Methylosarcina fibrata AML-C10: one gene and its partners. The protein of the gene in region 1 interacts with the protein of each later gene in a pairwise test. Links are inferred from orthologs where the notes say so. Each region holds a gene or a part of one and is shown in the gene's direction. Other genes may lie near its edges. The genes, in order: ssb, A3OW_RS0121695 and recO.

Region 1 (3,065 bases):
CGTGTTCGCGCGTCAGCCGCCGGGCTCTCGAACGCACTTCGGTGGGCGTCAGCGCGGGCGTGTCGTCGATAAACAGCTTGGTTTCGGCGAGAAGGCTCATCGCCGAAGTCAGGCGCGGCCAGTCGTCGTCTTCCAGCTTGCCGGTGCGGACCCGGTGCTGGTCGATGCGGCCCAGCGACGACATCATCCGCATCGCCAGAGCGTCGCCCGGCATTTCCATACTGAAGACTGCGACTGGCGTGCCGCTTTTGATGGCGATATTTTCCGCCATGTTCATCGCGATCGTGGTCTTGCCCATCGAGGGACGGCCGGCCACGATGATCAGGTCGGCCGGCTGCAGGCCGGAAGTCAGCCGGTCCAGCTCGGTAAAGCCGGTGCCGGCGCCGGTAATCGAGCCTTCCTGGGCGAACATGATTTCGATCTTGTCCACCGCGCGCGCCAGCAGCGTTTTGATCGACTGGAAGCCGCCTTGTCCGCGCTGACGCTGCTCGGCGATTTTGAAGACGTCGCGCTCGGCCTGTTCGAGCAGTTCGGAGGTATCCCGGCCTTCGGTATTGAACGCGGAATCGGCAATCCGGGTGCCGACGTGGATCAACTGGCGCAGCACCGACCGGTCCCGGACGATGTTGGCGTAACTGACGATGTTCGCGGCGCTCGGCGTTTCCTTGGCCAGCAGGCCCAAGTAGGCCAGGCCGCCGACGTTTTCCAGTTCGCCCACCGCTTCCAGGGCTTCCGAAATGGTGATGACGTCGAACGGAACCTGTTTTTCGGCGAGAGCAGCGATGGTTTTGAAAATGAGGCGATGGTCCTTGCGATAGAAGTCCTCTTCGGACACTTTATCCGAAACGGAATCCCAGGTCTGATTGTCCAGCATCAATCCGCCCAGCACCGATTGTTCGGCCTGAATCGAATTGGGCGGGATCTTTAACGCTTCCAGCGAAACGTCCTGAGGATAGAGAAGTGGTTCTGACATAACAATTCCGGAATGATGGGTAAAGATTTTTTCCGGGTCGTATTCGCAAGAGCCCCGGTTTTGATATACTGCCATTTTATCAAATTTAACTGTGACTCCATGCACCGGCCTGACAACTTTCTCCGTTCGAACATGTCTCAGTTGAAATAGAAATGCTTAGATGCAGTGGAAAATAACATTTTGGAGTAAAAGATGCTGAATAAAGTTATATTGATAGGAAGGTTGGGTGCCGATCCTGAGGTTCGCTTCATGCCGAACGGCGGCCAGGTAACGACCATTCGCCTGGCTACCAGCAGAAGATGGAGAGACAAACAGACGAACGAGCGCAAGGAAGAGACCGAATGGCACCGCGTGGTTTTTTTTAGCCGTCTTGCCGAAGTGGCCGGCGAATATTTGAAAAAAGGCAGCCAGGTTTATGTGGAAGGACGCATTCGGACCCAGAAGTGGCAAGGACAGGACGGACAGGACCGCTATACGACCGAAATCGTCGCGGAAGAGATGCATATGCTGGACAGCCGCAGCGGCGGCACCGCCAGCTTCGGCGGAGACCAGCCTCAAGGCGGCCATGCCCCTGCCGGCAGACCGTCGTCGTCAGGACACCGCTCCGAGGCGATGCCTTCCGACTCGATGCCGCCTCCGCCCAATTACGACGATTTTGACGACGATATTCCGTTCTAATTTACACCATAGACAATTAATGTAAATTATAATCCTAAGCCTCTGTAAAAAGAGGCTTATTTGTTTCCGCCCTGAAAATTGTTTAAAGTTGCATCGATTACAATATACGCCGGACCTATGTGCAAAAAAGAGTTTCAGAGTAGGCCCGGATGTGTTTTTTGACTTACGGATAATCTTATCAAAATGTGCTCAAACAGTTGCAGCCATTAAAAGTGTATGTATCTTGGGCATCGAAATCGATAGTGTGGTTTAAGTTCTGTCGAAATGATGTCATGAAATTCACGGATGATACACGCGTCAAGCGCAGGTCGAAACCAACAAGCAACCGGCCCGATTGCGCTACGAGAGTTAAAGTAATTATTTGAGGTAGGCGGCTATGGCCAAAATAACGCAGCTTTCACAATTGGACGTAAACCGGACTTATAGTTACGCTGATTACCTGACTTGGCAATTCAGCGAAATGGTCGAATTGATCAGGGGCAAAATATCCTTGATGTCGCCCGCGCCGAATGTGCGGCATCAAGGTGTTTCGATAAATCTCAGCAGTCTATTGCATGGCTATTTTAAACATAAAAAATGCCGCGTTTATGCCGCGCCGTTCGACGTGCGCCTTTATGACCGCAAAAAATCCATTTTGGCCAGTCAGGACATACACACCGTCGTACAGCCCGATCTTTGCGTGATATGCAACCGTGAACTGCTGGATGAACAAGGTTGTAACGGCGCGCCGGACTGGATCATTGAGATCGTATCAAAAGGCTCAATGCAAAAGGATTTAAAAATAAAATACCAGCTTTACCAGGAAAGCGGCGTAATTGAATACTGGCTGGTTTATCCTTACGAATCAATGATTCATCAATTTGTGCTGGATCAAAACGGCCATTATCAATTAAAAGCCATGTATGTCAGCCCCGATACGGTTTCATCGCATCTGTTTCCCGAGTTGGCTGTTGATTTGAAGGAAGTGTTTGAATCGTTCGATGATGATTAAGCATGCCATTAAAGCGGAATCCATCTGTCCAACAGGCTGTTGGACGAATGCCCTCGGGGCATATCGGGCGCTGTCGAGAAAGAAAGGTAGGCTTGCTTACTATCGGTAATCTGTACGGCAGCGTTGTTCAACACATTCCAATGCATCTTAGTTTTAGAACGGGAAAATGAAAAGTCGGTGGTTCTTTATGTCATTCCTCCCCATGCGGATGAACGGCCAAGTCACGGTACAATCAGCAACGGAATGAACATGAGCCATCAGGCGGAATTTACCGCCCGGCAAAACCCTTAACCTATCCATAATAGACCGTTATGATTAACGTCATCACCGTTGCCAAAGACAAATTGGACAATCCTTTAATGCTGGAATGGGCCATTCGTTATTACAGTGATTTGCCCAAAAGCGCGGAAAGCGGGCGTTCGG
Region 2 (3,078 bases), 3.3 Mb from region 1 along the record:
GATTGGGCGTACACAGCCGTACGGTTCTACCGATCTTCGGGTACACTAGTTTTTTTCACGCACGATCTGATTCCGCAGCGGAGCCATTCGGGTTAAGCCGCCGGCAAGAAAATTATTTTGCCGATGACTGCGCTTTAGAAAGCGTAAGCGAGCTGAGAAACATTTAGCTACCCCATCCAGTAAAAACTAATTCACAATAAGGCCGCATCGGACCGAAAACGAGCCGGAGAGTGTGCAATTCCTCTATTTGAATTGTAAGATATTGAAATTTAATGAAAATATGTTGTGACCAAAATGTGACCAAGTTAACAAAACTTCAATAAAAACCGTTGTTAAGCACCGTTAAAAACCTGTTATTCACAGACTTATCCACAGATTTTGTGGGTAACTTTACCGTCAAGCCTGCATAGAAACTTGGCAATTCCTTAGCAAAAATCATGTAACCCTATGGCTGAGTTTCCGGCTGAAAACGGGCCCGTATTCAGGGTTGCGGTTGCCGTTCCCATTTATCGGCTCTTCGACTATTTACCGCCCCAATCTTTTGAAACCGAATCGTCACAACCCGGCATACGTCTTGAAGTTCCTTTCGGCAAAGGCAAAAAAATCGCGTTTCTGGTCGACGTGGTCTGGAAAAGCGAGTTCGCTGCCGATAAGTTGAAACGGGTGCTGCGAGTTCTGGATTTGCAGCCGCTGCTGTCTGCAAACGATATCCGTTTACTGCATTGGGCCAGTCGCTATTATCATCATCCTTTGGGCGAAGTGTTCGCAGCCGCGTTTCCGGTGGCTCTGAGACAGGGCAAGCCGGCCGGCCCGATCACAGAAAAACGTTATGCTCTAACTGAATCGGGCAAAACGATGGCGCTTCAACAATTGACTAGGGCTCCGGCTCAACAGAAATTGCTGGAAATTTTCCGCGAACATCAATCGATTCTGGCCGAGACGGAACTTTCAGCAGCGGGAAAAAACTGGCGCCCTGCATTAAAACAGTTAATGACGAAGGGTTGGGTTTGTCTTGCGTCGCCCGTTACGACGTTGGCTCCCCTTCCGGCTTCGAACCGGGATGATACCATACAATGCAATCCTGAACAGCAGGCGGCAGTAACCGCCGTTTGTGAAAAATTAGACCGGTTCGGGGTGTTTTTGCTCGAAGGGGTAACCGGTAGCGGTAAAACCGAAGTGTACATGCAAATCATCCGTACCGTATTGGAACGGGGGCAGCAGGTCCTGGTGCTGTTGCCGGAGATCACGCTGACTCCGCAACTGGAAGAGCGCTTCCGGCGGCGTTTCGTCGTCCCCATCGCGCTGTCCCACTCCAAATTGACCGATAAGGAGCGGCAAAATGCCTGGCTGGCCATGCAGCAGGGAGAGTGTTCGATCTTGTTGGGGACACGCTCGGCTTTATTTACGCCATTGCAAAAGCCGGGTCTGATCATTCTGGATGAAGAGCACGACTCGTCGTTCAAGCAGCAGGAAGGTTTCCGTTTTTCCGCCCGCGACGTCGCCGTGGTCCGGGGCAAATTATTGAATATCCCTGTCCTTCTGGGTTCCGCAACGCCTTCCCTGGAAAGTCTCTACAACGTGCGCAGCGAGCGCTACCGTTTGCTGCAATTGCCGAACAGGGCCGGTAATGCCGTCGAGCCGGTTCTTCAGTTGCTGGATATTCGCAATAAACCACTGCAGGAAGGATTATCGGAGCCCCTTCTGGCGGAAATAAACAAAACCTTGTTAAAAAATGAGCAGGTGCTGCTGTTTCTGAATCGGCGCGGCTTCGCGCCTACGTTGATCTGTCACGGATGCGGCTGGGTGGCCCGATGTACCCGTTGCGACGCCAATCTGGTCATTCATGTCCGGGAGCAGAAGCTGTGCTGCCATCATTGTGGCCGGGAGCGGCCTCTGATCAAGCATTGTCCTTCCTGCTGCCAGGATGCCTTAATGCCGCTGGGGCTAGGTACCGAACGGGTCGAGAAAATTTTGGAAGAACTGTTTCCTGACAAGTCCATCGTCCGCCTCGACCGCGACTCGACCCGCAGCAAAGGCGCGCTCGAAGATTATCTGCAACAGATAGGCCAGGGCCGTGCCGATATTATTTTGGGCACCCAGATGTTGGCCAAGGGACATCATTTTCCTAACGTGACCCTGGTGGCCATACTCGACGTCGACAGCGGACTTTACAGCATCGATTTTCATGCTTCGGAAAAATTGGCGCAAATGATCGTGCAAGTGGCCGGACGCGCCGGACGCGCAGAGAAGCCGGGCAGGGTGATTTTACAAACCCGTCATCCGGAACATGCCTTATTAACGACTCTGGTCGATCAAGGCTACCACCGGTTTGCCGAAACCGCTCTGGCGGAACGGCGGGAAGCTTCGTTGCCGCCCTACAGTTATCAGGTCTTATTGAGAGCAGAGGCTGCCGATAGTGTAAGGCCGCTGAAATTTCTCAAGACGGTCAGGCACGTCGCAGAGCAACTCAACACCGGCCAGACCAGCATTATGGGGCCGGTATCGGCGCCGATGGCCCGGCGGGCGGGACGTTTCCGTTTTCAATTGCTGTTTCAAAACAACGGACGTCCTGCTCTGCATGCCTTGTTTGACGCTCTGATACCGGAAATCGAAAGAATGAAGTTGAGTAAGAGCGTGCGCTGGTCGTTGGACGTCGATCCGGTGGATTTGTATTGACGAGCCGGTTTCTTGACAATGACCTGCCGGGCCGGAGAGATCGGCTTTTTTCAAACCCGCTTTGCGAGGGATGAAAAAACAACGGTTGTGGCGTCAAATCCGCTTCGGATTGAAAAAGCATGTCGATCCAGGAAACCTGAGCTGATTTCCATTGTCCTTAATGAATAGATGGATTGTATTATCCGCTACGTCCGAATCATTTGCCGTGGTAGCGGAGAAAAGGCATTCCAGACAGTGGGGATGTGTCCAGTTTTAACCTGTGGAGAATTTTATTGACTGAGTTTCTTTTTTATAGAGATGAGATTGAGAAGCGTTTTTCTTATCAATTATTAAATTTCAAAAGTCTTTCTCCAGGTCCTGGGTTAGGCTTTTGATGCATGTCCGGTTGAAGAATTGCAGGGA
Region 3 (3,156 bases), 2.8 Mb from region 1 along the record:
GGCGGATTTCGCCGAGACTCCATCCTGTCGGACGCTCTGGAAGCCATTATCGGAGCCTTGTTTCAGGACCAGGGCATCGACGCTTGCCAGCGCTGGATACTGCAACTGTTCGCCGAAAAACTGCAAAGCGTTTCGCTGGACAACTGGAGAAAGGATCCGAAGACGCAATTGCAGGAACTGATGCAATCGAAAAAGATCGAACTGCCGGAATACACTCTCATTACCATGTCGGGACTTCCTCACGAACAAACGTTCAAAGTCAAATGCACCATTCCGCTATTGAAGGATGCCTGCATCGGCGTCGGGGCGACCCGAAAAAGAGCGGAACAGGCCGCAGCCGAGCAGATGCTTAATTTGCTGAATAAGGAACAATAGATGAAGTGCGGTTTCGTTGCCCTGATCGGGCGTCCCAACGTCGGCAAGTCGACTCTGATGAACCACATGCTGAAGCAGAAAATCAGCATTACTTCCAGAAAGCCGCAAACGACTCGGCATCGAATTTTAGGCATCAACACGACCGAGGCCGGGCAGGTGATCTATATGGATACGCCCGGCATGCACAGCAGCGAGAAGCGGGCGCTGAACCGCTATTTGAACAGGACGGCGGACACTTCCCTGCTCGGCGTCGATGTGGTCGTCTGGCTGATCGACGGGCTATCCTGGCACGAGTACGACGAAGTCATCTTCAAAAAGCTGGAACAGGCCGGCTTGCCGGTCATCCTGGCGGTCAACAAGGTCGACAAGGTGAAAGAGAAGGACGAGATCCTGGCTTTCTTTGCCGAAGCGCAGCACCGGTTTCCGTTTCAGCACATGGTGCCGATTTCGGCCCTGAAAGGCATCAATCTGGAGCAACTGGAGCGGTGCATCATGGAGCTTTTGCCGGAAGGCGGCCTGATCTACCCGGAAGATCAAATCACCGACCGCCCCGAACGGTTTTTATGCGCCGAGATTATCCGGGAAAAACTGACCCGGCGATTGGGCGATGAGCTGCCGTACGCGTTGACGGTGGAAGTGGAGCGGTACGAAGAACATCCGGAAATCAGCAAGATTTACGCCATCATCTGGGTGGAACGCCTGACCCAGAAAAGCATCGTCATCGGCCGGCAGGGCGAATTATTGAAAAAAATCGGCATCGACGCCCGTCACGACATTGAAAATTTGATCGGCCAGAAAGTGTATCTACAGCTCTGGGTAAAGGTCAAAAAGGGTTGGTCGGACAATGAACGCGCTTTGCAGAACCTGGGCTTTCATGAGTGAAACCGCGGTTTATCTGCAACCGGCCTTTATTCTGCAAGAGCGGAAATATCGGGAAACCAGCTTAATTCTTGAGGTATTGACCCGGGATTTCGGCAGGCTGTCTTTGCTGGCCAAAGGCATTCGCAAAGCGAAATCCCGGTTTCTCGGCTTATTGCGGCCCTTCGTTCCCTTGAACGTGTCCTTTACCGGCAAGTCGGAATTAAAACTTCTGACCGACGTCGAAATGGCGCGCCCGTATCTTGAATTAACGGGACTTGCGCTTTATTCCGGCTTTTACGTGAATGAACTGGTGATGCATTTTCTGCACAAGCACGATCCCCATCCGGACGTTTTCGGCCATTACCGCGACTGTCTGTTTCGTCTGTCGGCAGGCGCGGGACTGGAAGCCGCTCTGCGCGATTTCGAGTTCCGTTTGCTGGAATGCGCCGGCTACGGCTTTCAACTGGACAAGGATTATCTCGACGACCGGCCGATCGATCCGGCGAAACGGTACCGGATCGATGCCGAGCTGGGGCCCACGGAAGCGGTCGACGGGCCGTATTCCGGAAAAACCTTGCGCGCGGTTCCGGCCGGAGACTTCGGCGATCCTGAGGTCCTGGCCGAAGCCAAAAACCTGATGCGCGCGCTGATCGATGCCCATTCACAGGGCAAACCGCTGAAAAGCCGCACCATTATCAACACGCTGATCAAACAAACCAAAAATGAGTAAATCCCCGATTTTGTTAGGAGTGAATATCGACCACGTCGCGACCTTGCGCCAGGCCCGAGGCACGCGCTATCCGGAGCCGGTCCAGGCGGCGCTGGCGGCGGAGCAGGCGGGCGCCGACGGCATTACCGCCCACCTGCGGGAAGACCGGCGGCACATCCAGGACCGGGATCTGTATCTGCTGAAAGACATGATCCACACGAAACTCAATATGGAAATGGCCGTGACCGAGGAAATGGTCGGCATCGCCGAAAAACTGAAGCCCCAGGCCTGCTGCCTAGTGCCGGAAAAACGCGAAGAGTTGACCACCGAGGGCGGGCTCGACGTCGCCGGCAATCTGCCCCGCCTGCAATGGGCTTGCGAAAGGCTCGGCGCGGCCGGCGTCGAGGTATCGCTGTTCATCGATCCGGATGAGGAACAGATCGAAGCGTCGGTCAAGGCCGGCGCCCCGGTGGTCGAGCTGCATACCGGGCGCTATGCGGACGCGGGCTCTGCGCTCGAACAGGCGGAAGAGCTGGGCCGCATCCGGCACGCCGCGCAGATCGCCAGGGCCGCCGGATTGCAGGTGAATGCCGGCCACGGTTTAAATTATCATAATGTGGAAGCGATTTCGGCGATTCCCGAACTGGTCGAGCTCAATATCGGCCATGCCATCGTGGCTCGGGCCTTGTTTTCCGGCTTGGCGCAAGCGGTAGCCGACCTCAAGCGGATCATGACGGCGGCCCGATTGTAAAAGCGCATCCACCACCCGGTGCCGGATGCGCTTTGCTTATCCGGCCTACCAAGTCCCGTCCTCCCTGGCATCCGGGCTCAGGCAACCCCTGCCGGAACGACGGATTGGAAAAACTGACAGGCGTTAAGCAAGAACAGACTTTCGAGACGTTTCCTGGGCGTGGGGAGTTAATGAGTTGAAAAACCGTGCTTTTGCATGCGGTAGAGCAGGGTGTCCCTGGACAGCCCCAACAGCCGCGCCGATTTGCTGCGATTGCCGTTGGTGCGGTTCAGCGCCTGATGGATCAAATCGGCTTCGAGCGAATCCAGTTGCAAACCGGTTTCCGGCAACGTGAATCCGGTAGGTTTCTGGCTGCTGCGGATCTGGCTGATTTCCAGCGGCAGATTTTCCGGCTCGATGGTCCTGCCGGCCAGCAAAATGCAGAGTCTTTCGCACAGATTCCTGAGTTCCCGCACATTGC

The links.
Region 2: the proteins of ssb (region 1) and A3OW_RS0121695 interact in binary tests that used the Escherichia coli proteins (3 or more experiments, as listed by UniProt). The link is inferred for Methylosarcina fibrata AML-C10 from one-to-one orthologs.
Region 3: the proteins of ssb (region 1) and recO interact in binary tests that used the Escherichia coli proteins (3 or more experiments, as listed by UniProt). The link is inferred for Methylosarcina fibrata AML-C10 from one-to-one orthologs.

The regions. Positions count from the first base shown.
Region 1 is NZ_KB889965.1:1,286,847-1,289,911, reverse strand. Bases 1-2,908 are described here. They hold ssb (single-stranded DNA-binding protein), read left to right. Parts: upstream 1-1,165; coding sequence 1,166-1,651; downstream 1,652-2,908. Other genes in these bases: A3OW_RS0106220 (Uma2 family endonuclease), read left to right, coding at 2,028-2,642; dnaB (replicative DNA helicase), read right to left, coding at 1-973. Outside these bases: A3OW_RS28490 (TPR domain-containing protein), read left to right, coding at 2,954-3,065. UniProt on the Escherichia coli protein: Plays an important role in DNA replication, recombination and repair. Binds to ssDNA and to an array of partner proteins to recruit them to their sites of action during DNA metabolism. Acts as a sliding platform that migrates on DNA via reptation.
Region 2 is NZ_KB889965.1:4,579,565-4,582,642, forward strand. The notes cover bases 141-3,061. They hold A3OW_RS0121695 (primosomal protein N'), read left to right. Parts: upstream 141-447; coding sequence 448-2,676; downstream 2,677-3,061.
Region 3 is NZ_KB889965.1:4,074,940-4,078,095, forward strand. Bases 109-3,107 are described here. They hold recO (DNA repair protein RecO), read left to right. Parts: upstream 109-1,249; coding sequence 1,250-1,966; downstream 1,967-3,107. Other genes in these bases: rnc (ribonuclease III), read left to right, coding at 109-375; era (GTPase Era), read left to right, coding at 376-1,257; pdxJ (pyridoxine 5'-phosphate synthase), read left to right, coding at 1,959-2,696; A3OW_RS0119225 (sigma-54 interaction domain-containing protein), read right to left, coding at 2,864-3,107. Outside these bases: more of rnc, read left to right, coding at 1-108; more of A3OW_RS0119225, read right to left, coding at 3,108-3,156. UniProt on the Escherichia coli protein: Involved in DNA repair and RecF pathway recombination.